Linked DNA regions of Idiomarina loihiensis L2TR. Each later gene encodes a partner of the first gene's protein in a complex. Links are inferred from orthologs where the notes say so. Each region holds a gene or a part of one and is shown on either strand. Other genes may lie near its edges.

Region 1 (14,795 bases):
AAACTATCTGAACCCTGCCCTTGCGGCCTCGATAAAACCTATCAACATTGTTGCTATCCATATCATAATGGAGAATCACTTGCGTCATCGCCTGAAGCCTTAATGCGTTCACGCTACAGTGCCTTTGTCGGACGCTTAGCAGGCTACTTAGAAGCAACATGGCATAGCAGCTACCGCCCCGCCTTTCTCGATTTAAGCGACTCACCAAACTGGCTTAAATTGCAGGTTATTTCTTCCAGCGTAGATCAGAATAAAGGGCAGGTGCATTTCCGCGCATTTTATCGCGACGGAGATGATATTGCTTTTATGGAAGAAAAATCTGATTTTATTTTCGAAGACGGCAAATGGTATTACTTAACCGGCCAGACAACTTAAGACAGCTGCTGACCGGTTTTATCTAAAAATACCAGACCGTGGGTTTTAACATGCTTCTCATAACGAGTTACTGTTAACGGCTTAGAAAAGTAAAAACCCTGAAACTCTGAAAAGCCAATTTCGGTTAATCTTGTTAACTGAGACTTTTCTTCTACACCTTCAACGACACATTTAATTTTCAATTCAGAGCAAATATTAAAAATGCCCTTAACTAAGCTGTATTGTCGCCCGGATGTTTTTATGCCACGAAGCAGCGCTCTGTCCAGTTTTAACTTATCAATCGGGTAATAAGCCAAGCGGGTAACACTGGAATAGCCGACTCCAAAGTCATCAACCGATACCTTAAAGCCCCAGGACTTCAATTCATTCATAAGCTCTAATGAGTTGACCCTGTCCGACTCCAGACAGGTTTCTGTTAACTCCAGCTCTATCTGTGAAGGTTTAACCGAAAAATCGGCCAGATATTTGACCAGCTTCGAAATAAAATCGGGCTGAGAAAAGTCAAGCAGTGAAATGTTGATGGCTACGGGTAACAGCGGAAAATCATTTTTCTTCCACAGCGATATTTGAGCACAGACTTTCTGAACAATTAAGTCGGTTAAACGACTTATCATTCGGTACTCTTCTGCAATTGGAATAAAAATAGCCGGAGAAATGGAACCCAGTACAGGGCTGTCCCAGCGGGCAAGTGCTTCAAGCCCGACACAAGTGCCATCGGCAGTCACTTTCGGTTGAAAACAAACATCCAACTCGTCGTTCTGTATGGCTTCATCCAAAAGAATTGAGATTTCATGGCGTTCCATAAACTCTTCCGAGTTTTCAGTATCATAAAGATGATAAAACTGGTTCACAGAAGCAAACTTCTTTGCTTCCAACGCACGGGAAACAACAACGTCGGCGGTTTCACCATGCTTAGGAAACCTGGCCACACCGAACTGAAAAGACTGCTGACATTTAATACCCTGAAAGGTGTATTCTTTATCGAGAGAGTTTTTAATATCCAGTAAAACGTCTTTTAATTCGTTCTCTACCGTCTTTGGCAAAATAAACACCAGCTTATTTAACGCAATAGTCGCAGTTAAGCGCGGATGCTGCCGGTGCTTCTTCAACCGGCTGTATGAAGACGCTAAAAGTCTTCTGATAACACTTTCACCATACTTTAACCTGAGGTAGTCCTCGCTTTCACTTTGTGCAACAACCACAAAGAATTCACGATCTGACTTAGAAATTAATTTATTGCATTGCAACTCAAACCAGTCGCTGTTCGGCAAGTTTGTCTGAGTATCCAGGTAACGCAAACGGCGGTTTTCCTGCTCTAAGAACGTCATATATGGTCCCCTCCCGTTTTGCAACGGCAACTCGTGGTAAATGTCGGGGCGCTCGCATATATACGGCCTGTTTATGGTGCGCGCTTTGCGCACCTGGCCTGGATGAACTCCGCACGACAACTGGCTTATCAGGCTAACGTACTTTATGTACGGACGTTCAACAGTCTCAGTTGTCGTCGGTTTACCCTATTTTACCATCCTGTTGACGTTTGCAACTCCCGGAAGGAATGAACCTTCGCTGTGCTCTTTTACTGAATGCTGTTAAGCAGCAGTCATCCGGTAATCTTCTTTATTCTTTAACATCGCCCAGATTATCCGGGCGTGCTTGTTAGCCAGTGCCACCGCTGCAACGTTGTTGCCTCTGCGTTTAGCGACATCCTGTGCCCAGAGGCTCAGCCTGTCGTGGCGCTGTTGTGCCACCCGCAGTGCCGAGCGGGCGCCATGCACCAGCAGTGTCCTGAGTTTGGTGTTCCCTTTTTTGGTAATACCGCCTAAACGGTCTTTACCGCCACTGCTGTTTTGCCGTGGTACCAGTCCCAGGTATTCCGACAGGTTGCGGCCGCGTTTAAATTCACTCACATCACCTATCAGTGCCAGCAGCGAGGTCGCTGTTATCGGTCCGATACCCGGCAGGGTCATCAGCCGCTGACTGTCTTCATTCCTTTCGGCCTGTGTCGCTAAGTGCTTATCCAGCGCTTTAACTTCTTCATCCACCGCTCGCAGCATCTGATAGAGCCGGTTGATGAGGTCCCGTGACTGAAGCGTCAGCGCATTGCTGTCGTCTTCCAGTACCTCCGGTACTCTCTGTAATATCGTACCGACTCGCTTCGGTAAAAGAATGCCGTATTCGGCCAGTTGCCCCCGCAACCTATTCGAGAACTGCGTTCTCGTCTGCACGAAGCCTTCCCGCTGATTGACCATCAATGCTAAGTCCTGCTGCTCAATGCTTTTCAGCCTGACCGTCTGACGGTTGGGTCGTGATGCCGCCTCGGCTATTGCCCGGGCGTCATTCGCATCGTTCTTCTCACCCTGCAGGTACGCTTTGACGAAACGCGGTGGCAACGCCACCGTTTTATAACCCAGCTTTTCACATTCGCGGCGCCAGTAATGACTCATGCCGCAGGACTCAACCGCTACTTCACAGTCATCCGTACGGCTCAGCGTCGCCAGCTTCGCTAACACTTTATTGCTGCGCAGTTTTTTATTAAAAACTTCCTGCTCATTTTCATCCAGCGCCAAAACCTGAATAAAATCCTTTGCCAAATCCAGGGCAATTCTGTTTACAATAGCCATTGGTCCTCTCCACTCTGTTCTATAGAAGCTTGAACCTCTATATTGGCACATTGCGATGCCGCTTAGGAGGGAGGGGACCATCTCATCAGGTTACTCTCCAGCGTTTTCTCTTGTGTGCAATCGACAAATTCATAAACATAAGAGCTGGCTTCCGGAACTTCTAATCTGACAACTTGTTGGTATGTATGCTCATGACGGATAATCTTGCCACCCGTGGGTAATTTGGCATGATTAATATCGGGAAACCAGTTAGAAATAGACTGACAACCACTTCTCGTCGACTCATCTAAACCAAAAATATCACCGGCCTGTTTATTAAAATCTGTAATTAACCCGTCTTCATTAACAATAACTTTGGGTCTTCTCGACTCGGCAAAAAACACCCGGTAAAGCGAGTTCTTACCTTTTAAGTAATCGTTAGACTTTTGAGTTTCCTGATTCAGACGTTTTGCAGCGACTATTGTACGAGCCACTGCGAGAGGAATACAGATGTTAAAAAACAGAAAAATAAGTCCCAAAATATATAGAGACGCATCAGGTAACTGTTCGTTAATTCCTGTCAATTCTGATAAGTCGATATCGTTAAGAATAATATAAAACGGCACAATATTAAGAATGCCGTAGAATAATGCAGCACGTCCACCTAAAAGCATCAACGCTATAAGTGGTGAAGCATACATAAACATTGAGCTAACTTGTGCAAGGCTCAAGTCGACTAATAAAAGATTACAGGACAAACTCGCGGCAATAATCATGACATGCAGAGAATGAGCACAAAAATGATAGTATCGAGTACTTAACCAAAATAGGGTCAGCATCACTCCCAAAAATGTGGAGGTAACGCCTATAGTGAAAATTAAATGCAACTCTAATAAAGGGACAAGCGTATCAATAAAAACAGCTAATGAAAGGAAAGCTCCCGAGAAAAGAATAATTCTTAGTGCGCTGACTCGCCAATTGGGAACACCATTTTCTGACGTTCCTTCGTCTTTAAGCAGAAAAAAGTTATTTAAGAAGTTCATGCTGGCCCGAATCAGTTCTCAGACAGCCATTAAAGAACGTTAAACCTTAAAAATCAACTACCTTTACTCAAGTTACTCTATATTAATCAGGTGCTGTCGATAAAAACGCCAGTGTCTGGAGTTTATTAAATACCAGCCACAAACAAACCAACCAAAAACAATTGCGGCGCGACCAAATGAAAAAGCACCATGTTGTTCAATGAATAGCCAGAAAATAAGTACGGCATCAAAAATTAAAGAGAGTAATAACAGAGGTTGAGCAAAACGCATTAATCTATTTGCCCAGTTAGCTTTGTCTTCACCGACAAAGGTGGTTGCCAGCAAAACAATTAAAGCAGGCAGACCAATCAGTAACATCAGCCCGAACTGCTCTGAACTGGTGTAGAAAAGCTTCAGTAATCGAGTTCGGTCTTCAGAAAAAGTCAGAGATATAATGGCGGCGACATAGCCACGCATTTCAAATAAAAGCACCAGCAGGAGCGAGAGCGGTATACTCGCCCGGCCCTCTTTATCCAGGTATCGTGCTCTCTCTACCAATCGCTGCCCGGCGCTTGTCGCCTCGCTGCCAGATTTTTTCATGGAAATAATAACCTACTGTATTCACTAAAGGTTCAATCAGAGCAATAGCACCACCAAGCACGACATCGCCTGTCATTAACCAGACTACGCCAAAGGCGATGGTAAAATGCATGATACCAAATGATACTGTCTTTACTGCGTCTTTCATAACAATCTCCCGCGTCGACTTTTATTGATTGTTGCCGATTAAGATTGTTACAGCCAATTGATAAAAGCGATAACCCTGTTCGCTGCAGGGTATTTATCTTTAAACCGCTCGTTTAAGTTGTTCGCGCAGTTCAGCGACTTCATCGCGCAGTTTACCTGCTTGTTCAAACTCAAGGTTCTGCGCCGCTTTGTACATCTCTTTCTCTTTAGCGTCGATTTCTTTCATCACCGCTTTCGCGTCTTTAACCACTACCGTGCGGGCATCATACCCGGAGGCCACTTCTGCCAGCGCTTTTTCAGCTTTACTCTTACGAGCTTTAGCTGACCCCTGCCCCAAGTCCATCACGTCGGTAATGTCTTTATTCAGTCCCTGCGGGGTAATACCGTGCTCTTTGTTGTAAGCAATTTGCTTCTCGCGGCGACGGTCTGTTTCATCCATAGCGCGTTGCATAGAGCCGGTAATACGGTCGGCGTATAAAATGGCGCGGCCGTTAACGTTACGTGCCGCACGACCAATCGTCTGAATTAACGAACGATCGGAGCGCAGAAAGCCTTCTTTATCCGCATCTAATATCGCGACCAGCGACACTTCCGGCATATCCAGACCTTCCCGCAGCAAGTTAATACCGACCAGCACATCAAACTTACCCAGACGCAAATCGCGGATAATCTCCATACGTTCAACGGTATCAATGTCTGAATGCAGATAACGCACCTTTATGCCGTGTTCATCCAGATAGTCGGCTAAATCTTCCGACATCTTTTTGGTCAAAGTTGTCGCCAGCACCCGCTCGCCGACCTCTGTCCGCAAGCGTATTTCAGACATTAAATCATCCACCTGGGTGGCAACCGGACGCACTTCTATCTGCGGATCAATCAATCCTGTCGGCCTGACAACCTGCTCAACCACTTCATTACCACTGCGCTCTAATTCATACTTGCCCGGTGTCGCTGACACATACAGGGTTTGTGGCGCTATAGCCTCAAACTCATCAAATTTAAGCGGCCGGTTATCCAGTGCTGACGGTAAACGGAAACCGTATTCCACCAGATTTTCTTTACGCGAGCGGTCGCCTTTATACATAGCGCCAATCTGCGACACAGTAACGTGTGACTCATCAATGATAAGCAGTGCGTTATCCGGTAAGTAGTCCATTAAGGTTGGTGGCGGCTCGCCCGGCGCACGACCGGATAAATAGCGTGAGTAGTTTTCAATGCCCGAGCAATAGCCAAGCTCCAGCATCATTTCAATATCAAACTGCGTACGCTGATTAATCCGCTGCTCTTCTATGAGTTTATTTTGCTTAAGCAGAATATCGCGACGATCTTTCAGTTCATCTTTTATCTTTTCAATGGCTTTAACCAGCACTTCCCGCGGTGTTACATAATGCGTTTTCGGATAAATAGTGGCGCGCGCAACGTCTTTTTCCGTAATCTGTCCGGTTAAAGGTTCAAAAAAGCTAATCCGATCAACTTCGCTGTCAAACAGCTCCAGACGCACCGCTATTTCTTCCGACTCCGCCGGAAAGATATCTATCACATCGCCACGAACCCGGTAAGTACCGCGCTCGAAGGCTGCGTCGTTTCGCTTATACTGCAACTGAGCCAAACGCCGCAGAACGTCGCGCTGATCGATAATGTCGCCACGACGCAAATGCAACATCATTTTCATGTAAGACTCGGGATCACCCAGACCGTAGATGGCTGATACCGACGCAACCAGAACCACATCACGGCGTTCCATCAGAGCTTTGGTAGCTGACAAGCGCATTTGCTCTATGTGGTCGTTAATTGAGGCGTCTTTCTCAATGAAAGTATCGGTTGTCGGCACATAAGCTTCAGGCTGATAGTAGTCATAGTAAGAGACAAAGTATTCCACCGCGTTATTGGGGAAATACTCTTTCATCTCACCATAAAGCTGCGCTGCCAGGGTTTTATTGTGTGCCAGTATCAAGGTAGGACGCTGCGAACGTTCAATGACATTCGCCATAGTAAAGGTTTTACCTGAACCAGTTACCCCCAACAGCACCTGATGCGCCAGACCGGCGTCCAGATTATCGAGCAGCGACTCAATGGCTTTGGGCTGGTCACCCGCCGGCTTGTATTTAGAAACCAGTTCAAATTTCTTAGCCACGTTCTCTCCTCAACTCGCGTGAAAACCACCAATACGCAATAACAGCAGTAAACAGATTAGCGACCACCCCGCCAATGAATAAACCGGTTAAGTCAGCGAGTACACTCCCCAAATAAGAGAGCGGTACGAATAAAACAAATAACCGAATGATACTTAACCACAACGCGTTCATTGGCCGGTGCACAGCATTAAAGCTGGAATTGGTCAGTATAATAATGCCCTGCAACCCGTAACCCAACGGCATAATATAAATAAAGAGCTTAACAATGTCGGCAACCGCCTGCTCTTCGGCAAATACCTGAGCTATCCAGTGTGCGGTTACCAGCATCAGTAAATAAATGATCGCCTGAATGGCCAGCACGGCTTTTAACGCGGTTCGATAGGCTTCTTTCACCCGATCAATACGATCCGCGCCGTAGTTCTGGCTAATTAATGGCGGCAACGACATAGACAACGCCAGTATAATGACGCTGGCCAGTGACTCCAGTCGGGACCCGACACCGAACGCTGCCACGGCTGGAGCTCCATAAGATGCGACAATAGCAGTCATCACTGACATAGCTAATGGCGTCAGCATATTGGCGCTGGCTGCCGGCATACCTATTTTTAAAATACCGCGGGCTGACTTAACCCATGCCTGAAAAAAAGGTCGTCCGGCCGGCGGTTTAGAAGAAACCAGCTTGTTTCTGCGCAGCAACCAAAACACTAAAAAGACACCACTAAACCAGGAAATAACACTAGCAAGAGCAGCACCTTCAATGCCCATGGCAGGAATAGGCCCTAGCCCAAAAATTAAAATTGGATCGAAAATGGCGTTCGCCAACCCACCGGAAGCCATAATAAGCGATGGTGTTCGTGTGTCACCGGCGGCTCGCAGAACCGCATTCCCAACCATAGGCGTAACCAACATCACGCAGCCCAGATACCAGAGCGTCATATACTCCCGTATCAATGGCATTAGCCGTTCCTGTGCCTGCAATAAACTGAAAACCGGATCCATCAGCAGGTAGCCAATAAGCGCCAATGCAGCAACTAGTATGGCGGATACTGAAAGCGCAGAAAAACCGTCAAAATGAGCCTCTTCCGGCCTGTCGGAGCCGTATTTACGGGCAATGACGGCAGAAGTGCCTATGCCTAAACCTATGGCCAGGCTTATAACGGTGAAAGTAACGGGAAAGGTAAAGCTGACAGCCGCAAGAGGGTCTGTTCCGAGCATACTGATAAAGAAGGTATCGACAACATTGAAGCTAATGAGAGTAGCCACACCGAAAATAACCGGCCAGGTCATTTCCCAGAGTTTTTGTCCTACCGGCGCGCTGATAAGACTTCTTGATGCGTCGGCAGCTGCCATTCAATCCCTCCTCAGTTCGATAGCCGAATAGTGTACATGAGACTGTGCTTTGTGGCTACGGAGAATAGACTTTAGCCACTGCGATCCGTATAGTAATGGGCATTTCAACCCTTGCGAAAAACAGGATCTGAACGTGGATTATCAACTCTCTGATCGTATCAATGCGATTCAACCATCGCCGACTCTGGCGGTTACTCAAAAAGCCAATGAATTACGCCAACAAGGCAAAGATGTTATTGGTCTGGGCGTCGGCGAGCCAGATTTTGATACACCAGATTTTATCAAAGAAGCGGCTATTCAGGCGATTCGCGATGGTAAAACAAAATATACTGCAGTTGATGGCATCGACGAGCTAAAAGATGCAGTCATTAAAAAGCTGCAGCGCGACAATAACCTGAGCTACGAGCGCAAAGAAATTATTGTCTCTGCCGGCGGCAAACACAGTATTTTTAATTTGCTCAGTGCCTGGTTAAACCCGGGTGATGAAGTCATTATCCCCGCACCTTATTGGGTTTCTTATCCGGATATGACCAAACTAGTTGGCGCAGAGCCCGTTATTGTTAAAGCCGGTATTGATCAGCGTTTTAAGATCACACCAGAACAACTGCGCGAAGCCTTGACCGATAAAACCCGGTTAATGTTCATTAATAGCCCGTCTAACCCGGCGGGAACGGCATACACAGCAGACGAACTAAAAGCTTTGGCTGAAGTATTGCGTGACTATCCAAAGGTACTTATCGCCACTGATGATATGTATGAACATATCCTCTGGAGTGATTCGGCTTTTGCTAACTTCCCTATGGTGGCTCCGGATCTTAAAGATCGCACCGTTATCCTGACCGGAGTATCCAAAGCTTATGCAATGACAGGCTGGCGTATCGGTTATGCTGCCGGACCTAAACCTATTATTGCAGCCATGAAAAAAATGCAGTCACAAAGTACTTCAAATCCAACCAGCATCAGTCAGTATGCAGCGGCGGCGGCATTAAATGGTGACCAGAGCTGCATTGACACAATGGTAAGTGCATTTAAAGAGCGTCACGACTACCTGGTAGATGCCTTAAATAGTATCGACGGCGTTAACTGTGTGCCCGGTGACGGTACCTTCTACGCGTTCGCACAGGTTGACGAACTAATGGCTAAAGCTAAGGTCAGCAGTGACGTTGAACTTTGCGAAAAACTACTTACCGAAGCAAACGTGGCCCTAGTGCCGGGCTCAGCTTTCGGTACCGATGGTTATTGCCGCCTGTCCTTTGCGACCAGCATGGATGTATTAAAAGAAGCGGTTAAGAGAATTAAAGACTTCTCAGAAAGTTTATAAAATAAAGGTTTTGGCGCCATTTTCCTGAATGAGCACCAAAACCCTATTAATTGAACAGTCATTCCAGCTCAAATCACGCCAATATTGCCCTTTTCTATTTTGATAGTTTTATTACAAATTACTAAAAGTTGACCTCAGATAAAGTCAATCAGATCCCGATCAATTTAAGCAATGTCAAGCCCGATCAACTTATTTTTAGAAAGATTTTTTGGCGCGTTTTTTAGTCAAATTCACTAAGAAATACACAAGTTGCTGATTCTTCAGGCATTGGTTGGTGACGTAATCACCAACATGAGTGTTTATTCATCAAAATAACATAACCCATTGTATTTTATAGAAATTAAATCACTGCGTTATTTTTTAACCAGACCTAAAAATGCCTTCAAACCCGCATGAGTCTTACGACTTAACAGAGTTAAACACAAGGTTATCCACAGATTCCGTGGATAAGATCATGTAGCCGTTATCTACTGCGACATTCAGATATCTGTGGATAATGAGATCAGCGATAAACATAGCACTTATGTTATAGATGAATATTTTACAGTTACTTGACATTGTCATCGACAGCGATTGGCGTATGTTTTAGCGCTAATATGATTAAAAAAGCTATTTTGTCGACTTTTTCGACAACCGAACCGTTTTCCTTTAAAAACCTTCGCAGAATAGTTGACACCCCTGCGTATGAGCTTTAATATTCGCAGCCGTTGAATGTTGTTCCCCAGTAGCTCAGTTGGTTAGAGCGGTGGACTGTTAATCCATGTGTCGTTGGTTCGAATCCAACCTGGGGAGCCAAGCAACATCCAACCTGTTCAATTCCCCAGTAGCTCAGTTGGTTAGAGCGGTGGACTGTTAATCCATGTGTCGTTGGTTCGAATCCAACCTGGGGAGCCACATTTAGAGAGAACCGCCTATACGGCGGTTTTTTCGTTTCTGGACCACAGCCCTGCACTCAGTTCAGTAACCGGCTGCTCAGCGCCTTTAGATATCCACTGAGCTAATTCATCTGCAACACTAGGCCAATATAACCGTTGCGGATTACGTTGGGTTAACCAGCTATCAATTGACACACTGTCGATTCGCTTAAGGACATGCGCCAACCCCTGCTCCTGCAGTATCTGCGCATTCCATTTTTGCTCAAACTGACCGGTCAAAGGTTTTACTGCAAGCGCTTTGCCCTGACTCAGAGCCTCGCAACTGGTTTCAAACCCCGCATTAGACAAAATAGCCGACGCCTTATTGAAGTGAGCGGCAAACTCCGCTCTCGAGGGAGGGTAACACTCAATATGACCTAAAGATTCGCGCTTTGCCAAAGGATGAAAAAAAGAAAACTCGTAATTATCTAAAGGCTGCAATTGTTCAATCACATGCCGTGGGTCTTCAAAGGGTAAATACACAACCACACGTTGCATTAAGCCACCACAGTTATTTTCTTCATGCCTGACCACAGGGGGAATCGCATTACCGGTTGAAAGCCAGTGCATACCGACAGGCTCTGAACAGGGCGCAAATGAAGATATCAGCTTTTTCTGCCACCAGGACAAACGCCGGAACAATTCAGGCTCTTGAAACGCATACTGACGACCCAAGCCAATACAGCGTACTCCGGCTTTCTTAGCCGCCCAGGCGGTTACGGGTTCATAATCTGTGATCACTAAATCGTAATTTTTTACCGGTAACTTTTTTACATCCTGCCAAAACTGACTCCAGTCGTTGTTCAGCAACGTCTTACGTCTTCGTAACCGCCCTTTTTCAGTGACAAAAGACAAACCCTGCTGCCACTGATAATCGCCGAAAACGTCCATATCGAATAAGCCGGCAACATCACGCCCCGATATCAGGTAATCAATATCAACATTATATTTTGCAAGAGACTTTGCCATGGTGTGACAGCGACTCAGGTGACCATTACCCGTGCCCTGTATACCATAAAGAATTTTCATATAACGAACTCCGATACGACAATAGCCAGCGAAGCGCCGGCAACAATATCGCTGGGGTAATGGACACCAACCACAACTCGGGAGGCACCAATGGCGGCAGCCCAGCCAAAACAGACTAAGCCAAGATTTGGGTAGTACTGATAGGTTACTGTAGAAAACAGAACCGCAGCTGCGGTATGGCCAGAGGGAAAACTGAATTTATCACTGGCGACAACCAAAGCGGCAAAGGATAAATTTAACTCACTGGGTCGCTGGCGCCGAAAACTGTTTTTCATTATCCAGTAAACCGGTAGCTCAAAAGCAAAGGCAAGTAACAGGTGGGCAAAATAGTCGTCGCCGGATTCGTCCAGAAGCCAGGCCATTAATGCAATAACCAGGTAACCGTAACCGTCACCACTGCGCGACGTCAGCAGTGCAATCTGTCCGGGCAAATCCTTAGCCCGCAAACCAGAAAATAAACAATAGCAATAGCGATCAAAACGTTGTAAATAACTGATTAGTACCATGTGGTTTAAAACCCATTTTGGCTTCAGTTGTAGCTACCTTGCCTAGCCTTTATGACACTAAATGAGCAGTTTCGTGAAGAAAGTATGACAATGCACAAATTTTCTCCAAAACACATGCCCTCTGTCTGTTGTTTATGGCGGCCAAAACACCGATAATATGCGGTCTTTGTTAAACACAGTATCCGGAAAGGTAAATGACCGATTACTTACTGCTACTGATAGGCACCGTGCTGGTTAATAACTTTGTACTGGTGAAGTTTCTGGGTTTATGCCCCTTTATGGGCGTTTCCGGCAAGCTGGACACGGCAATAGGCATGTCAGCAGCGACCACCTTTGTGCTGACCCTGGCCTCGGTCTGTAGCTACCTGGTTAACCAATACCTACTTGAGCCGCTCGACTTAATGTCGCTGCAAACGCTCAGTTTTATTCTGGTTATTGCTGTGGTCGTACAATTTACAGAAATGGTGGTACACAAAACCAGTCCTACGCTGTATCGGTTACTGGGTATTTTCCTGCCACTTATTACCACCAACTGTGCTGTATTAGGTGTGGCTTTGCTTAACGTCAACGAGCAACACAACTTTGTGCAGTCCATTGTTTATGGCTTGGGAGCCGCTATTGGTTTCTCGCTGGTACTTATTTTGTTCTCAGCTCTGCGTGAGCGCTTAGCTGCCGCCGACGTGCCGGTAGCGTTTAAAGGTTCAGCTATTGCGATGATAACCGCAGGGCTTATGTCTCTTGCCTTTATGGGCTTTAGCGGATTGGTGAGCGCTTAATGAGTTTATTCGGAGCAGTTATCGCGCTGGGTATATTAGCGCTGATATTCGGAGTGATTCTTGGCTTTGCCGCGGTTAAGTTCCGCGTCGAAAGCGATCCTATTGTCGACCAAATTGATGAAATTCTGCCACAAACACAATGTGGTCAATGCGGTTACCCCGGTTGCCGACCCTACGCACAAGCCATTGCCGACGGTGACGACATTAACAAATGTCCGCCGGGTGGCGAAGCGACCATAAAGCAGTTAGCCGATTTAATGGGCGTAGAAGCCAAGCCGCTGGATGATGCCCATGGCGAAGAAGACGTTAAAAAAGTCGCTGTTATCCGCGAGGACGAATGCATTGGTTGTACTAAATGTATTCAAGCCTGTCCGGTCGATGCCATTTTAGGTGCAGCGAAACAAATGCACACGGTTATCGAACATGAATGCACCGGCTGCGACCTTTGTGTTGAACCTTGTCCGGTCGACTGTATCGACATGGTAAAAGTAAAAGCAAGACCCGAAACCTGGCAATGGGATTTGGATACAGTGAAAGAGAACATAAAAGCCAATAGCATTCCGGTTAAGGTGGTGGAATGAGCGACGTGCAGGCAAACAAACATGACTTTAGCGCCAATGTGATAGGCCACTTCCCGGGCGGCGTTCATCCTCCTGAACGCAAGCACCCGGCCAGCAGCCAGCCCATTCGTAAACTTAAGTTACCGCAAGAGCTGATTTTGCCGGTGCGCCAGCACATTGGGCCTTCCGGTAAGGTTTTGGTTAAGGTCGGCGAGCGCGTCGATAAAGGCCAGCGTTTAACTGAAGCAGGGTTAAGTCAAGGATTACCCTTGCACGCTCCAACTTCTGGCACCATTGCCGCCATTGAAGAGCGCCCTACAGCACATGCATCGGGCTTGCCGGAACAGGCTATTGTCATTCACCCGGACGGCGAAAACCGCTGGGGAAATAAGCACGCACTGCCCGATTATCATGACGTTGAAATTTCACGCTTACTGGAACTGATTCAGGAAGCTGGTATTGCTGGTTTAGGTGGTGCAGGTTTTCCTACCGCTCAAAAGCTGGCACAACAAAAGCCTCTGAGACACCTTATTATAAACGGGGTTGAGTGCGAACCTTACATTGCCGCAGACGATCGCTTAATGCAGGAACACGCCGATGACATTATTGCCGGCATTCGTATTTTACAGTACATCACCCGTTGCGACTCGGTTCTGCTAGCTATTGAAGATAATAAGCCTGAGGCCATAAAGGCCATGGCAGAAGCCATTGACGACAACCCGCAAATACAGCTTAAGGTAGTGCCCACCAAATACCCTTCGGGTGGGGAAAAACAACTGATTGAACTGCTTACCGGGCATCAGGTACCGAGTGGCAAGTTGCCGATGGATATCGGTTTATTGATGCAAAACGTCGGCACAGCTTATGCCGTTAAACGGGCAATTATCCATGGTGAACCATTATTAGAGCGCGTGGTTACCCTGACCGGCGAGTCTCTGCAACAACGGGGCAACGTGTGGGCCTTATTAGGAACGCCAATTCAACACTTGCTGGATGAGTCAGGTTTTACCCCGGAGAAAAAGCAACGCATTATTATGGGCGGGCCAATGATGGGCTTTACCCTGCCTATTACGGAAGTGCCGGTCATAAAAACCACTAACTGTGTTCTGGCACCTACTGAGAAGGAACTTCCTTCTCCCGGACCTGAACTGGCCTGTATTCGATGCGGCGCCTGTGCCGATGCCTGCCCGGCAACATTACAGCCGCAGCAGTTGCAATGGTTGGCCAAAGCCAAAGACTACGAGTCACTGGAAAAACACAACTTGTTCGACTGCATTGAATGCGGTGCCTGCGCTTATGTCTGCCCCAGCGAAATTCCACTGGTGCATTACTACCGTAAGGCCAAAGCCGAAGTGCGTAATATTGCCCGGGAAAAAGCTAAGGCGGAACAAGCCCGTAAGCGTTTCGAAGCAAGACAGGAACGGCTGGAGCGTGAAAAAGAAGAACGCTTAGAGCGTCAC
Region 2 (14,704 bases), 810 kb from region 1 along the record:
AGAGTACCGGAGGTACTGGAAGACGACAGCAATGCGCTGACGCTTCAGTCACGGGACCTCATCAACCGGCTCTATCAGATGCTGCGAGCGGTGGATGAAGAAGTTAAAGCGCTGGATAAGCACTTAGCGACACAGGCCGAAAGGAATGAAGACAGTCAGCGGCTGATGACCCTGCCGGGTATCGGACCGATAACAGCGACCTCGCTGCTGGCACTGATAGGTGATGTGAGTGAATTTAAACGCGGCCGCAACCTGTCGGAATACCTGGGACTGGTACCACGGCAAAACAGCAGTGGCGGTAAAGACCGTTTAGGCGGTATTACCAAAAAAGGGAACACCAAACTCAGGACACTGCTGGTGCATGGCGCCCGCTCGGCACTGCGGGTGGCACAACAGCGCCACGACAGGCTGAGCCTCTGGGCACAGGATGTCGCTAAACGCAGAGGCAACAACGTTGCAGCGGTGGCACTGGCTAACAAGCACGCCCGGATAATCTGGGCGATGTTAAAGAATAAAGAAGATTACCGGATGACTGCTGCTTAACAGCATTCAGTAAAAGAGCACAGCGAAGGTTCATTCCTTCCGGGAGTTGCAAACGTCAACAGGATGGTAAAATAGGGTAAACCGACGACAACTGAGACTGTTGAACGTCCGTACATAAAGTACGTTAGCCTGATAAGCCAGTTGTCGTGCGGAGTTCATCCAGGCCAGGTGCGCAAAGCGCGCACCATAAACAGGCCGTATATATGCGAGCGCCCCGACATTTACCACGAGTTGCCGTTGCAAAACGGGAGGGGACCATATATGACATTCACGTCAGGTGAGCTCTCTGAGGCTTTACTCCTTTACTCCTTTTAAAGCTGAAGCCGCAGCGCATTTACCCCGGTACCCAGCTCACCAACCGGCCTTTCGATTACTCTATCCCGAGCGTCCACCACAATCACCCCACCTGATGCAAAAGCATCAGGCTACTACATTCTATTAATTAGATGTTAATCTACTAATAATACGTATTTTCATTCTATAAATATGAACTAACATAAAACTTAGACAAATCAGGAAAACTTTATGTGGAAAAACACATCAGATAAATACGGTTTGACAGCAGTATTAATTCACTGGCTGTCGGCCTTAATAATATTTGGTTTATTTGCTTTAGGCTGGTGGATGCTAACTCTGACCTACTACGACGAGTGGTATCGTCTTGGCCCCTGGTGGCATAAATCGTTTGGCATTACCTTACTTATTGTAACGGTTTTACGAGTGTTCTGGACTTTAACCAATACTAAGCCTAAACCTTTAGGTAGCAAGTTCGAGCGGTTAGGAGCAAAAGCAGGCCACTTTTTACTTTATTTACTGCTATTCACAGTAATGATTAGCGGTTTTTTGATTTCAACAGCAGATGGTAGTTCTATCAGCGTATTTGACTGGTTCTCGGTACCAGCAGTAATAACCGATTTACCAAAGCAAGAAGATATTGCTGGTGACATACATTGGTATTCAGCGTTGTCTTTAGTGATCCTGGCTGGTGGGCATGGGTTAGCAGCGCTGAAACATCATTTTATTAATAGAGACAGCACACTTATTCGAATGTTTGGAAAAACTAAGAGGAAATCATAATGAAAAAGACATTAGTTGCAGCCGCTGTAGCGGGTAGTGCGTTATTTACGTCGGCAGCTATAGCTGAAGACTATAAAATTGATACTGAAGGTCAACACGCCTTTATTGAGTTTAAAATTAGTCACTTAGGCTACAGTTGGTTATACGGCCGTTTTAACGACTTCGAAGGCTCCTTTAGCTATGACGAGAATGCACCGGAGAATGCCTCTGTTAACGTCACAATCGATACCTCCAGCGTTGATACTAACCACGCTGAGCGTGACAAACACTTACGTGGCGATGACTTCTTGAGTGTTTCTGAGCACCCTACTGCAACGTTCAAAAGTACTAAGTATGTTCCGGACGATGACGATAAAGGTGAAGGCACTATGTATGGTGAATTCACCCTTAATGGTGTAACCAAAGAGATAGCTATCGAAGTTGAGCATGTTGGTGCAGGTAAAGATCCATGGGGCGGATTCCGTCGTGGCTTCGAAGGTGAAGTAGACCTAACCTTGGCCGATTACGGAATTGACTATAACTTAGGCCCAACGGCTAAAGAAGTTGAGCTGACGCTGTCAATTGAAGGTATACGTCAATAATTACAGCGCCAACGTTTAACTAGTGAGCTAACGCCTCTTTATAGGCGTTAGCAGCTAGCTGACTATCACCAAGAGCATGATAAGCATTGCCCAATAAGCGGTAGACGTGACTGCTGGGTTCAATTTCTGCTAACTTTTTCAAAGCACGTTGCGCTAACGAGAAATCCTGATTATCCATAGCGATTTGTGCAAGAGCATAGAGGTAATCTCTATTTTCCGGATCTTGTTTCAACTGAGCTTGAACAAACTCCAGCAACTTCTCCGATTTCGCATTAAATAAATGCAAAGAGTTAACGGCAGCTGGTTGCAACTCCCCTCTTTTTAATCCTTTTAAAACCACTCTGGCAGAGACTTCGTAATCACCTAAATGTTTTAACGCGGCGGCATAACTCAACCTGATGGTTGCGTCGCTGCGTTGTTTACTGGGAAGGCTGCGCCATTCGTTGTACAGCATCTCGTTACTTTTGCGACCCTCAGCAACAAAGCGTTCAAAATAGACTTGATATTCAAGACGGTCAAATTCGGCTGGAGCAAGGTCGGTTACACGGCGCAACTCAGGTAATAGCTCTTTCAGTTGCTGCCAGTTTCCCGACGCTTTAAAGACCCGATAAGCTAACTTAAGTACATTGGCAGAGTGTGGCTTAGCTTCTAATAAGCTTCGCATCTCTTTATCCGCTTCTGTCGGGTCTTTTTTTACTGACTGTTCAATAGAAACAAGCTGAAGCAGTGTATCTGCATTATCATAAAATGCCCCTGCTTCATCGTGCCAGTAAGTTGCCTTTCCGGCGTCTTTATTGAGGCAGGCGGCAATTGCAGTTAACGCGGCAATGTTGTTATCAGGAGATTTTTTGTAAGCCTTAGACAGGCTCTCAGTTGCTTTTTCGGGATTGTCATCGAGCAGCTCGCGTATGCCCTGCTGAAAAATGTTCTGAGCTTTACGTTCGCTTCGATTTGCCAACCACTTCCGACCCTGGCGGGTTTTGCTAAGCAGCCGGCGCAGTAACGACACCACAACACTGAGTACGGCAATTGCCACAATAGTAACGACAAACAGGCCGACTACGGTTGTCTCAATCGCTACTCCGGCAAACTGAACTAAAACATAGCCCGCGTTACCCGACGCGAGTGGTCCAATAATGGCCCCCAATATAATGATGACAACCAGAGCTATGATCCATTTCATGAGGCATCTCCCTGCTCAATAGCCTGAGCGATGAAGTCCAGCGATTCAAGCTGCTCTATACTCTGCTGTTCAAAGTCTTCCTGGCCTAGTGACTGAATACGCGAAATAATATCCTGTGAAGCTGCACCATCGCCTTTTACCTGCGCAATTAGCTTAGATAATTGGTCCAGGTAGCTCTGCCACAATTCATCATTATTCTTTACAGCCGCCTGTTGAGCCAGAGTAAAGAGTAGTTGAATGCGTTCGTTTATTGCTGTGCGCTGGGTCGCACTCAGCAGAGGTTTAGGATCGCTGTCTACGGGTTGAATGCGGATAAAGTTATCAAGGAAGGACTGCCAGTTAGCACTCAGGTTCGTTTGCCAGTCATTAACATCACCACTGACATTCTGGGTGTCAGAACTTAAGCGCTGTTGATTACTGTTTACTTCGTCGGGCAGGTCTGACACGCGTTGTTGCAGACCCACGAGTTGCATTGCCAGGTCAGTATTGTCTGCTTTAACTGCGGCATTCACTCGCTCAATATCGCCCGCTAGCTTCTCGCGGGTACGAATTGCGTTACGACTGTCGATACCCGCCAACTGTTGGTCGGCTAATTTCAAAAGTTGCAGCGCCGCTTTGTAGTCGTCCTGGCTCCACATCATTCGTGCAGCCGCCGATAAGGTTTGTTTTATTTCCAGTAGACGCCAGTAAGCCGCTTTTTCGGCAGGCGTTTTGCGCATGTCGTCACGAAGATCTTCGAGGCTCTGACGCAAACTGGTTAACTCGCGCTCTAGCTGCTGATCGGTGTTACTCAGCTTATCCAGCTCGCGAGCCTGAACAGTGTTTTGTAGTTGCTGCTCCAGGTTTCCAACAGAGCGCTCCAGTTGTTTAAAGCGCGTTTCAATCGGATCTTCCTGCGGTTGCTCACTAACCTGTTCAGAGTCTGTCTTAAATAAACCAGGGAAACGCGTATAGCCCCAGTATGCGGCGGCGACAATAGCGATTAAAACAATAAGCCAGACTAAGCGTTTGAAGAAACGCCCGCTACTTTTCTCGGCGGTTATGGTTTCTTCTTCTGTGCTCTTCTCGCTACTTTGTTCATTATTCTGAACTTCTTCGTTCTCAATTTTATTCTCTTCAGTCATGAGTTTTTCCATCCGCTATTAGCGCATTCATTAATATGGCGTCCGCTGCACTGCCTGTCACTTTGATATTGTCTGATTGTCCGAAAGGAATCAAACCTTTCAGGCGATGACTTGGAACTATCCACTGACAGCTATCCAGCCAGCTTTGGGCAGAGTTTGGCATAGACGACAAAAAGTATCCCAGTTGTTCAGCGCTGGTAACAACAATAGTACCAACTGAGCTTATCCACTGCTGAATCAGTTCAGGGTCGTTCAATGTGAGTTGTTTTCGGCGATACACTTCCCAGTAATCGACAGAAGCTCCGCGAGCTCGTATGGCATCCGCCAATAATTCACGACCGCCTTCTCCGCGAATGATCAACCAGTTCTGTTGCTGCAGTTTTTGTAATTCAGACAACTCCAGCAACCCTTCCGACTGATGTATGAAGGCCGGACAGCTCACGGCAGTGTTTAAATGTTTGCACGCAAAAGAAGCGGTTCCCGGACCGACTGCATAATATTTAGAAGGAACCCCGCTAAAACCAGCCCGGGAGGCATAATGAGCTGCATTTTTACTGACAATAACAATGCCGTCCCAATGCTTTTGTTTAATCTGGGTCAGCTGCTCTTTATTCACAGGTAAAGGCTCTATCTCAATAAAACTGTGAACAAAGCATTCTCTGCCAGTTTTGCGCAGCTGTTGGGTAAAGTCGTCCGGACTCTTGCCCGGACGCAGCAGTAAAACCGCTTTATGAGTGACTGGATTCACTGTCATAGACTGCGCTCAGAATTTCAGCTGCACCTTGTTTAAGTAACCGCTCAGCAAGCTCTGAACCTAACTCTTCGGCTTTAGACGCCGGGCCGCGCACTTCATCACGAAGCACTTTTCCGCCATCAGGTTCACCAACCAGGCCGCGTAAATAGACTTCATCACCTTCCAGCTCTGCATAAGCACCAATAGGCACCTGACAGCCGCCATCCAGCCCGCGGTTCATTGCCCGTTCAGCTAACACCCGGGTACGGGTTTCCTGACATTGCAGCGGTGCAAGTAAGGCTTTCATTTCGTCGTCATCGCTGCGGCACTCAATACCCAGTGCGCCTTGTCCATTAGCCGGTAATGACTGCTCCACCGGAATAAAGGAGGTAATGCGGTCTCCCAGCTCCAGTCGAATGAGACCCGATGCCGCCAGGATAATGGCATCAAATTCACCTTCATCCAGTTTGCGTAAACGTGTTTGAACGTTGCCGCGTAAATCTTTTATGACTAAATGTGGAAACTGCTCTTTTACCTGGCAGCGGCGACGTAAACTACAGGTTCCGACTACTGCGCCTTCCGGCAGCTCATTAAGGTTTTTGTAGTTGTTGGATACAAAAGCATCGCGCGGATCTTCGCGTTCGCAAATGGTGTGAAGCTCCAGCCCCGGCGGGAACTCAACCGGTAAGTCTTTCATGCTGTGTACGGCAATATCAGCACGGCCTTCCAGCATCGCCACTTCCAGTTCTTTTACGAACAAGCCTTTACCGCCAATTTTTGCCAGCGGGGTATCCAGAATGACATCGCCCTTGGTAGACATAGGAACCAGCTCTACCGACAGGCCCGGATGCAGCTCTTCAAGGCGTTGTTGAATGTGTTCAGCCTGCCATAAAGCCAGCTTGCTTTTGCGTGTTGCAATTCTAACGCGTTGGGTCATTCGTTTTCCTTTACGACGATTAATGACTTTTTAGGTATCTGGTGCGATGATAGGCATCATAGAAACCCAAACGGAATACCTATAGTTTAGCGATGTTTAGTCGAATTGTAATCAAGACGCTGGTGCTATCAGCCATTTTAATGACTTTAGTCGGTTGTGGTCAGAAAGGACCACTGACGCCTGAGCCTATGCCAGAGCAAAATACACCTGCAGAGCCGCCAGCGGAAGACACCAAATGAGCGAATTAATTGACTATAAAAATGGTCAGTTTCATATTGAAAACTGCGACGTCGAGAGTCTTATTGAGCGTTTTAGTTCGCCTTTGTATGTTTATTCCAAAGGTCAGATTCTAAAAAACTGGCGTGAGTTTCAGCAATACTGGCCCGCACCTCATAAGCTGTGTTATGCAGTAAAAGCCAATAGCAATTTAGCTATTTTGCAGTTACTGGCTGAGCATGGCGCAGGTTTCGATATTGTTTCCGGTGGCGAGCTTCAGCGCGTACTCATGGCTGGTGGTAAAGCTGGCGACGTGGTCTTTTCCGGTGTAGCGAAGTCAAAAGACGAAATCATTATGGCGCTGGAAGCGGGCATTGGCTGCTTTAACGTAGAGTCTGAGGCGGAGCTTGAGCGTATTCAGGACATTGCTGCCGCCATGGACAAACAGGCTCCGGTGTCGTTAAGAGTGAACCCCGACGTTGATGCCAAAACGCATCCGTACATTGCCACAGGCATGAAAGCCAACAAGTTTGGCATTAGCATGTCACTGGCCAAGCCGGTTTTTCTGAAGGCGCATAGCCTACCTAATATTAATTTAATTGGTGCGGACTGCCATATTGGCTCACAAATAATGACAGCTGAGCCTTTCCTCGATGCCGCGCAGCGCATGTTTAACCTGGTTTCGGAACTGGAAAAAGACGGTGTCCAGCTGACACACCTGGATTTAGGTGGCGGTTTTGGTGTGGCGTATCAGCCGGAAGAGCCGTTGGATAAGTCCTTTTATTTAAAGGAACTGGTCAAGTTAGCCGAGAATTACCCGCAAATTACTTTGGTACTGGAACCCGGTCGTGCTATTACCGCAGACGCGGGTGTTTTGCTGACCACAGTGGAATACATTAAACCCTCAGAAGATAAGAACTTTGTGTTGGTTGACGCCGGCATGAACGATTTAATACGTCCGTCTTTGTACCAGGCCTGGCACGACATTTTACCCGCGCACGAAAATAAGCGCGGCGGCGACCAGTTGAATGATATTGTCGGCCCGGTGTGTGAAACCGGCGACTTTTTCGGACACGCACGGCATTTAAATGTGCAACAGGGCGACGTACTGGCCATTAAACATGCCGGTGCCTATGGTTTTACTATGGCGTCTAACTATAACAGTCGTGGCCGCCCGCCCGAGGTTTTGGTCTCAGGTGATAATGCTACACTGATCCGCGAACGTGAAAGCTTTAACGATCTCGTCCGGGGCGAGCACTTGTTACACCAGGAAGGCCAATAAAAATGTTATTACATTTTTCAAAAATGCACGGGCTCGGCAACGACTTTATGGTGGTGGATAACGTCACTCAGAATTTATATGTGAACCCAGACCAAATACGTCGCTGGGCAGACCGGCACACGGGCATTGGTTTTGATCAGATGCTGTTAGTTGAGCCGCCCTATGACCCTGATTTGGATTTTCACTACCGCATTTTTAATGCCGATGGCAGCGAAGTTGCTCAATGTGGTAATGGTGCCCGCTGCTTTGCGAAGTTTGTAAAAGCTAAAAACTTAAGCAATAAGAATCACCTTAAAGTCAGTACCAAGGCCGGAAAAATGGTTCTGCACTTAGAGAAAGACGGTCAGGTGACGGTGGATATGGGCGAACCCTTATTCGAACCGGCGGCGGTGCCTTTTAAAGCGCAAAAAGCAGAACAGACCTATGTTTTGAGAGTAAAAGAAGAAACGGTTCTTTGTGGTGTTCTTGGTCTGGGCAATCCGCATTGTGTTATCGCTGTGGATAACGTCGACACGACACCCGTGGAAACTCTGGGAGCGGCTTTGGCAGCGCATGAGCGGTTCCCCGAAAGCGTGAATGTAGGTTTTATGCAGAAAGTATCGGCTGATGAAATTAAACTGCGCGTGTTTGAGCGTGGTGTTGGTGAAACTCGGGCGTGCGGCAGTGGCGCCTGCGCCGCAGCTGTAGCCGGCATTCAGCAAGGCTTATTAAATGAGCGAGTAAAAGTCAGCTTGCCCGGCGGGGACTTAATTATCCGTTGGCAGCAGGGGCAGCCTGTAAAAATGACCGGCCCCGCAGAATTAGTTTACGATGGACAAATGGTGTTATGAGTAGCGAATCGAAAATGATTGCAAATGAACGTTTAGACGACAGCCTTATAAGAGAATACTTACAAGAGAACCCTGATTTTTTCACGAGAAACGATGACTTACTGGCTCAGTTACAGTTTCAACACAGTGAAAAAGGCGCCGTCTCGTTAATTGAACGGCAGCAGCAAAAGCTGCGTTTGCGCGTACAGCAGCTGGAAGAAGAAATTACCGAGCTGATGATAAACGCGCGCCGCAATGAAGCGATTTTCTCGGCTTACAGCAACTTATACGTAAGTCTGTTGCGCTGTCAGAGCCTGAGTCAGGTTCTGGATGAACTGCAAAACACCTTTGAGAATGAGCTGGAAATGCCGGCCTTGTCCTTGAAGTTTTTCGACAGCCCGGTCGATTTAGGCGAGCAATACAGCTTTGCTTCCGACACTCACAAAAAGCTACTAAGCAAACGTTTCAATGAAAGTTCTATTTATCTCGGTCGCTTAACGGAGCAAGAGCATAAGCTGTTGTTTCAAGACGAAGAAATAGCCTCAGTGGCACTGCTGTTGTTGGGTGACAATGGCGAACTGGGGATGCTGGCGGTTGGTAATACTAACGCCAGTCACTTTGAGCCGGCAATGGACAAGTTACTGATCAATCAGCTACAGGCCTTGCTCAGCGCATTGTTACCGGGGCTACTGCAAAACCATGAAGCTGCATGACTGGCAGCAAAAATGGATGCAACAACTGCAGGGAGAGCGGGGCTTAGCGGAGCTAACGCTAAAGAATTACCAGCGCCTTATCGCCGCTGATCTGACTGCTCTTGAACTGCAAAAAATAACGGAACCTAAAGCGCTGCGTGTCCCTGTTATTGAACGGCTTTTAGTCGGTTGGCGGCGCAATGGGCTGGGTGAACGCAGTATCGCTTTAAAACTATCGGCATGGCGCACTTTCTGTCAGTTCATGGTGGAATCTAACGCTATGGATGACAACCCGGCCATGTCAGTATCGGCACCTAAAATTCCCAAACGCTTACCCAAAAACCTCGATGTGGACAGTATCTCTCATTTGCTGGATTTACCCACAGATGATGACTTAGCCATTCGAGACGCCGCCATGATGGAGCTGCTCTATGCCAGTGGTATTCGTCTGGCGGAGCTGGTGAGTCTTGATCTAGACCACATTGACCACCGTATGATGCAATTACGGGTGACCGGTAAAGGCAGCAAAACGCGTATTGTGCCCTTTGGTCGTTGTGCTGAAAAAGCCTTAAAAAAATGGTTGTCAGTGCGTCAGGCCTGGTTAAATCAAAAGCCTGAGCTGGCGCTCTTTGTGAGCAAAAGGCTACAGCGTATTAGCCCCCGTACTGTGCAGCAGCGGCTGAATTACTGGGGCAAACAACAAGGTGTGGTGGGTGACTTGCACCCGCATAAGTTAAGGCATTCGTTTGCCTCTCATATGCTGGAATCCAGTGGTGATTTGCGCGCTGTGCAGGAAATGCTTGGACACGCTAACTTATCCACAACTCAGGTGTATACTCATCTGGACTTTAAACGTTTAGCCAGTGTTTATGACAGCGCCCACCCGCGCGCCCGGAAAAAATCGACTTAACTTTTATCAAATAAGAGTAACGCGTTATGCAGTTCCACCGCCGTTGGCATTTACCCAAAGTTATCAGTTTTGATTTAGATGACACGCTTTATGACAACGTGCCGGTTATGCAGCGTACGGAAGAAGTCGCTCACAGCTATATTGCGGAACAATACCCGCAAACTGCTGAGTGGGACATGCACCACTGGCGCCGCTTCCGTGATGAGGTTAGCCGTACTGACGAAACTTTTGCCAGCGATATGACCAAACTGCGCCTGAAGACCCTGGAGCTGGGGTTAGAGAAGTTCGGTGTTGATGATTCGGCACGGGCCGCGAATACCATTATGGATGTGTTTCTGTCCGAGCGCAGTAACTTTGAAGTGCCACAAGACAGTATAAAATTATTGGAGGCTCTGTCGCAGCGTTACAAATTAATTGCGCTGAGTAATGGCAATGTTAATGCGGATAAAATTGGTCTGGCTAAGTACTTCGAGCTGGTGATTCAGCCCGGAGACGGCATTCGCGGCAAACCCCTGCCCGATATGTTCGCCGCCGCTGAACGAAAGTTACCTGAGTTGCAACCGCATGAGTTCTTACATGTGGGAGATCATCCATATTCCGATATTCTTGGCGCGCAGCGTCATGGTTGGCAGTCGGCCTGGCTAACCTCGGGGCTGGGAACCACTGCGCACTTATCGGTGTTGCCAACCGTTACTTTGCATAACCTGAATCAGCTACAACGGCTTTTATTGGATTAAAGCCGGCGAACAACTACTGGTTGCTTATACAGTGATGCACTATTACACTGACGGCATAACGTAATACAGTTCTCAATAATGATTTAGGTGACCGCTAATGAGTACACACCCGCTTCTGGCAGATTTAAACGAACGACAGCAGCAGGCCGTATCTGCAACCGACGGTCACATGCTGGTTCTGGCCGGAGCCGGTAGTGGTAAAACCCGTGTGTTGGTGCACCGCATTGCCTGGCTTATTCAGGAGCGGCAGTATTCGCCCTTTAGTATTCTGGCTGTTACCTTTACCAATAAAGCGGCAGCCGAAATGCGCGGACGGGTTGAGCAACTGGTAGGCAGCTCGGTACGTGGTATGTGGATTGGTACCTTCCATGGTCTGGCGCATCGCTTATTGCGTGCGCATTATATGGACGTTGGTCTGCCGCAAAACTTTCAGATAATTGACAGTGATGACCAGCAACGGTTAATTAAGCGTTTAATTAAAAGCTTAAACCTGGATGATAAACGCTGGCCGGCAAAGCAGGCGCAGTGGTACATCAATGGTAAAAAAGACGAAGGTCTGCGCCCGCAGCACATTGAAACCTACGATCCTACAGAGCAAACCTTAAAAGAAATCTACACTTTGTATCAGGAAAGCTGTGACCGTGCAGGCCTGGTGGATTTTGCCGAATTGCTGCTGCGTGCGCACGAGTTACTGCGGAATAACCGCATTGTCCGCGAGCATTATCAAAACCGCTTCCGCCATATTCTAGTCGACGAGTTTCAGGACACCAACTCAATCCAGTATGCCTGGATCCGTTTATTGGCTGGCAGCCAGAACAGTGTGACCATTGTTGGTGACGATGACCAGTCCATTTATGGCTGGCGTGGTGCCAAAGTCGAGAATATTCATCAGTTTCTATCGGATTTTGAAGGCTCTGAGACTATCCGTCTGGAGCAGAACTATCGCTCTACAAGCACCATTTTGCGCGCCGCAAACTCGGTTATTTCCAATAACTCGGGGCGTCTGGGTAAAGACTTATGGACAGACGGTAACGACGGCGAGCCGATAAGCCTGTATGCGGGCTTCAATGAAATGGACGAAGCCCGTTATATTGTAGCACGAATTGAAGAATGGCGTGATCAGGGCGGTTCGCTGCAAGACTCCGCCATTTTATACCGAAGTAACGCACAATCACGTATTTTAGAGGAAGCGTTGCTGCATGCGCGCGTCCCGTATCGTATTTATGGCGGCTTGCGTTTCTTCGACCGCCAGGAAATAAAAGACGCACTAGCGTACTTGCGAATTCTCGGCAACCGCGACGATGACGCCGCTATCGAGCGGGTGATCAATACGCCGACGCGGGGCATTGGTAATCGTACTATGGATATGATCCGCCAGGCTGCCCGAGAACGTGAAGAGTCTTTATGGCAGGCGGCAAAATATATGGTCAATGAAAAGCAGTTGGCCGGGCGTGCGCGTAACGCGGTGGGTTCGTTTCTGGATTTTATCGAGAACTTAGACGACGAAACCGAAGAGTTTTCATTAGGCCGCCTGAGTGACGAAGTCATTAAGAAAAGCGGTCTGATGGCCATGTACGAGGCCGAAAAAGGCGAAAAAGCGGAAACCCGGGTCGAGAACTTAAAAGAGCTGGTGACTGCCTGTGAAAACTTCACTCTGGATGACGACGAAGAAGACATGACACCGCTGAATGCGTTTTTAGCACACGCTTCGCTTGAAGCTGGTGAAGAGCAGGCCGATGAATATCAGGATGCCGTACAGCTCATGACACTGCACAGTGCGAAAGGTCTGGAGTTTCCATTAGTATTTATGACCGGTGTGGAAGAGGGCCTGTTCCCGTCTCAGCAATCGATGGATGAGCCCGGAAGGCTGGAAGAAGAGCGCCGCCTTTGCTACGTAGGTATGACCCGCGCAATGGAAAAGTTAGTGCTTACTTATGCCGAACAGCGCCGTATTTACGGTCAGGAACTGTTTCATAAAGTCAGTCGCTTTATCAGTGAAATACCGGCGGACACTCTGCATGAAGTTCGGCTGCAAACCCGGGTAGAAAAGCCCGCCAGTTATGGCCGGTTCAATAACGCAGCCAGCCACGAAAGCTTTGAGCAAACGGGTTATTCATTAGGCCAACGCGTGCGCCACCCGAAGTTTGGCGAAGGTACGGTGTTGAATTATGAAGGTACCGGTCCGCAATCCAGAATTCAGATTAACTTCGACAATGTCGGCAGCAAGTGGCTGGTTGTTGCTTATGCACGACTGGATCCGGTTTTCTAAAGTGTAAAGAGGTGATCAAAAACCGCATTCTTCGACTACCTTTAAGGTACATACATACAATGTCGGAGGCATTTTATGAAACGCTCTGCAAATGCACAGTGGAAAGGTAGTATAAAAGAAGGTTCAGGCGTTGTTTCAACGCAAAGTGGTGTTTTAGACAGTACCCAGTACTCATTTAAGAGCCGCTTTGAAGAAGGCAAAGGCACCAACCCGGAAGAACTTCTGGGTGCGGCGCACGCAGGCTGTTATGCCATGGCGTTTTCGTTAATGCTGGGTGAATCTGGCTATGAGCCGGACAGTATTGATGCTAAAGCCGAAGTGTCGTTAGAAGAAGATGGTGACGGCTTCAGTATCGCTAAAATTCATCTGAAGGTGAAAGCCAGTATTCCGGATATTGACGAAGACAAATTCCAGAAACTGGCTGAAAAAGCGAAAGAAGGCTGTCCTGTCAGCAAAGTGCTGAAGGCTGAAATCTCAATGGATGCCAGCCTCAGCTGAAGCTAACTTCTTCTTCGCTTTACGATCACGCTGGCGCTGTATAATAGAATCGAAACTGTACAGTGCCAGCGCACTCCAGATAATAATGAAAGTGACCAGCTTACTTTCTTCTAAAGGCTCACCGTAAACCACTACCGCCAAAGCAAACATTAATGTTGGAGCTATATACTGGAAAAAACCCAGTGTCGCATAACGCAGGCGCTGTGCTGCTGCGGTAAAACACAGTAGTGGAATGGTTGTGACCAGCCCGGCGGCAACGAGCAACAGGTTTAACGTCCACGGGTTAGCGGTTAAATCACTACTGGCTGATTCGGCAAACACAAATAGATAAATAAGCATTACCGGGAATAGAATCGCAGTTTCAAGCCAAAGTCCGCTAATAGAATCGACCGGCAGACGTTTGCGAATGGCGCCGTAAATGGCAAAACTAGAGGCTAAAGCCAGAGCCACCCAGGGTACCGAGCCAAAGGTAACAATTTGGATGGTAACGCCCACCACGGCCATAGCAATGGCAACTAACTGCAAGCGGCGCATACGTTCGGCAAAAAACACCATTCCGATAGCCACATTCAATAATGGGTTAATGTAGTAGCCGAGGCTGGCATCTAACATGTGGTTACTGTTGACGGCCCAAATAAATAAAAACCAGTTACCACCCAGCAGGCAGGTTGCCAGGGTTAAGCGTAGTACTAATTTGCGGCTTTTCAGAATAGGGCGAATGCGATCCAGTCGCTTCATGGCAACTATCAGCACAAACACCATCAAAAATGCCCAGATAATTCTATGGGAGAGTATTTCTAGTGCAGGTACTTGTTTCACCAGCTTGAAGTAAACCGGTGCTATGCCCCAAAAAGTATAGGCTGCAAGTGCGAAAAAAACGCCTTGCCGCGCCCGAACAGCGTCATCGGACATGTCGATAGAATCCTTTTTTATCAGCGTTAGCCGACCAGATAAGTCCCGGTTCCGAACGCTATGTGCGTGCCTTCTTCGTTGTGCAACTCCATCCGTGCCACCGCTACTTTATTACCTGAGCGGATAATGGTTGCGCTGGCTATGAACTCGGTACCGCGTCCCGGACGAAGATAATCAACCCGAAGGTCAATAGTACCACAA

What was found.
Region 2: the proteins of uvrB (region 1) and uvrD are in contact, whole or in part, in a crystal structure (PDB 7EGT), measured with the Thermus thermophilus proteins. The link is inferred for Idiomarina loihiensis L2TR from one-to-one orthologs. Residues at the interface, in WP_096411307.1 of Thermus thermophilus: Glu23, Leu25, Arg26, Asp27, Gly28, Glu29, Arg30, Phe31, Arg55, Glu326, Asp327, Phe328, Glu379, Ser382, Gln383, His398, Gly400, Arg401; in WP_096412145.1 of Thermus thermophilus: His654, Arg656, Phe657, Gln666, Asp668, Glu669, Lys680, Arg681, Leu682, Ser683, Lys685, Tyr686, Ala687.

What each region holds. Positions count from the first base shown.
Region 1 is NC_006512.1:1,917,748-1,932,542, forward strand. What follows is about bases 4,362-7,361. They hold uvrB (excinuclease ABC subunit UvrB), read right to left. Parts: upstream 6,879-7,361; coding sequence 4,845-6,878; downstream 4,362-4,844. Other genes in these bases: IL_RS09170 (DUF2919 family protein), read right to left, coding at 4,362-4,597; IL_RS09175 (DUF2061 domain-containing protein), read right to left, coding at 4,527-4,745; IL_RS09185 (MATE family efflux transporter), read right to left, coding at 6,871-7,361. Also shown: IL_RS09150 (YchJ family protein), read left to right, coding at 1-375; IL_RS09155 (GGDEF domain-containing phosphodiesterase), read right to left, coding at 372-1,703; IL_RS09160 (IS110 family transposase), read right to left, coding at 1,965-2,996; IL_RS09165 (hypothetical protein), read right to left, coding at 3,059-4,018; more of IL_RS09170, read right to left, coding at 4,091-4,361; more of IL_RS09185, read right to left, coding at 7,362-8,229; IL_RS09190 (pyridoxal phosphate-dependent aminotransferase), read left to right, coding at 8,363-9,550; IL_RS09205 (glycosyltransferase family protein), read right to left, coding at 10,462-11,493; IL_RS09210 (phosphatase PAP2 family protein), read right to left, coding at 11,490-11,999; electron transport complex subunit RsxA, read left to right, coding at 12,194-12,775; electron transport complex subunit RsxB, read left to right, coding at 12,775-13,356; electron transport complex subunit RsxC, read left to right, coding at 13,353-14,795. UniProt on the Escherichia coli protein: The UvrABC repair system catalyzes the recognition and processing of DNA lesions. A damage recognition complex composed of 2 UvrA and 2 UvrB subunits scans DNA for abnormalities.
Region 2 is NC_006512.1:2,733,269-2,747,972, reverse strand. The notes cover bases 10,599-13,507. They hold uvrD (DNA helicase II), read left to right. Parts: upstream 10,599-10,921; coding sequence 10,922-13,093; downstream 13,094-13,507. Other genes in these bases: IL_RS13065 (OsmC family protein), read left to right, coding at 13,169-13,507; IL_RS13075 (HAD-IA family hydrolase), read left to right, coding at 10,599-10,824. Also shown: IL_RS13130 (IS110 family transposase), read left to right, coding at 1-543; IL_RS13125 (cytochrome b), read left to right, coding at 1,069-1,620; IL_RS13120 (YceI family protein), read left to right, coding at 1,620-2,201; IL_RS13115 (heme biosynthesis HemY N-terminal domain-containing protein), read right to left, coding at 2,221-3,384; IL_RS13110 (uroporphyrinogen-III C-methyltransferase), read right to left, coding at 3,381-4,508; IL_RS13105 (uroporphyrinogen-III synthase), read right to left, coding at 4,501-5,262; hemC (hydroxymethylbilane synthase), read right to left, coding at 5,237-6,178; LPS translocon maturation chaperone LptM, read left to right, coding at 6,271-6,417; lysA (diaminopimelate decarboxylase), read left to right, coding at 6,414-7,676; dapF (diaminopimelate epimerase), read left to right, coding at 7,679-8,506; IL_RS13085 (DUF484 family protein), read left to right, coding at 8,503-9,198; IL_RS13080 (tyrosine recombinase XerC), read left to right, coding at 9,185-10,087; more of IL_RS13075, read left to right, coding at 10,114-10,598; more of IL_RS13065, read left to right, coding at 13,508-13,591; EamA family transporter RarD, read right to left, coding at 13,568-14,503; IL_RS13055 (thioesterase family protein), read right to left, coding at 14,530-14,704. UniProt on the Escherichia coli protein: A helicase with DNA-dependent ATPase activity. Unwinds DNA duplexes with 3'-5' polarity. Translocates on single-stranded DNA with 3'-5' polarity. Initiates unwinding more efficiently from a nicked substrate than double-stranded DNA.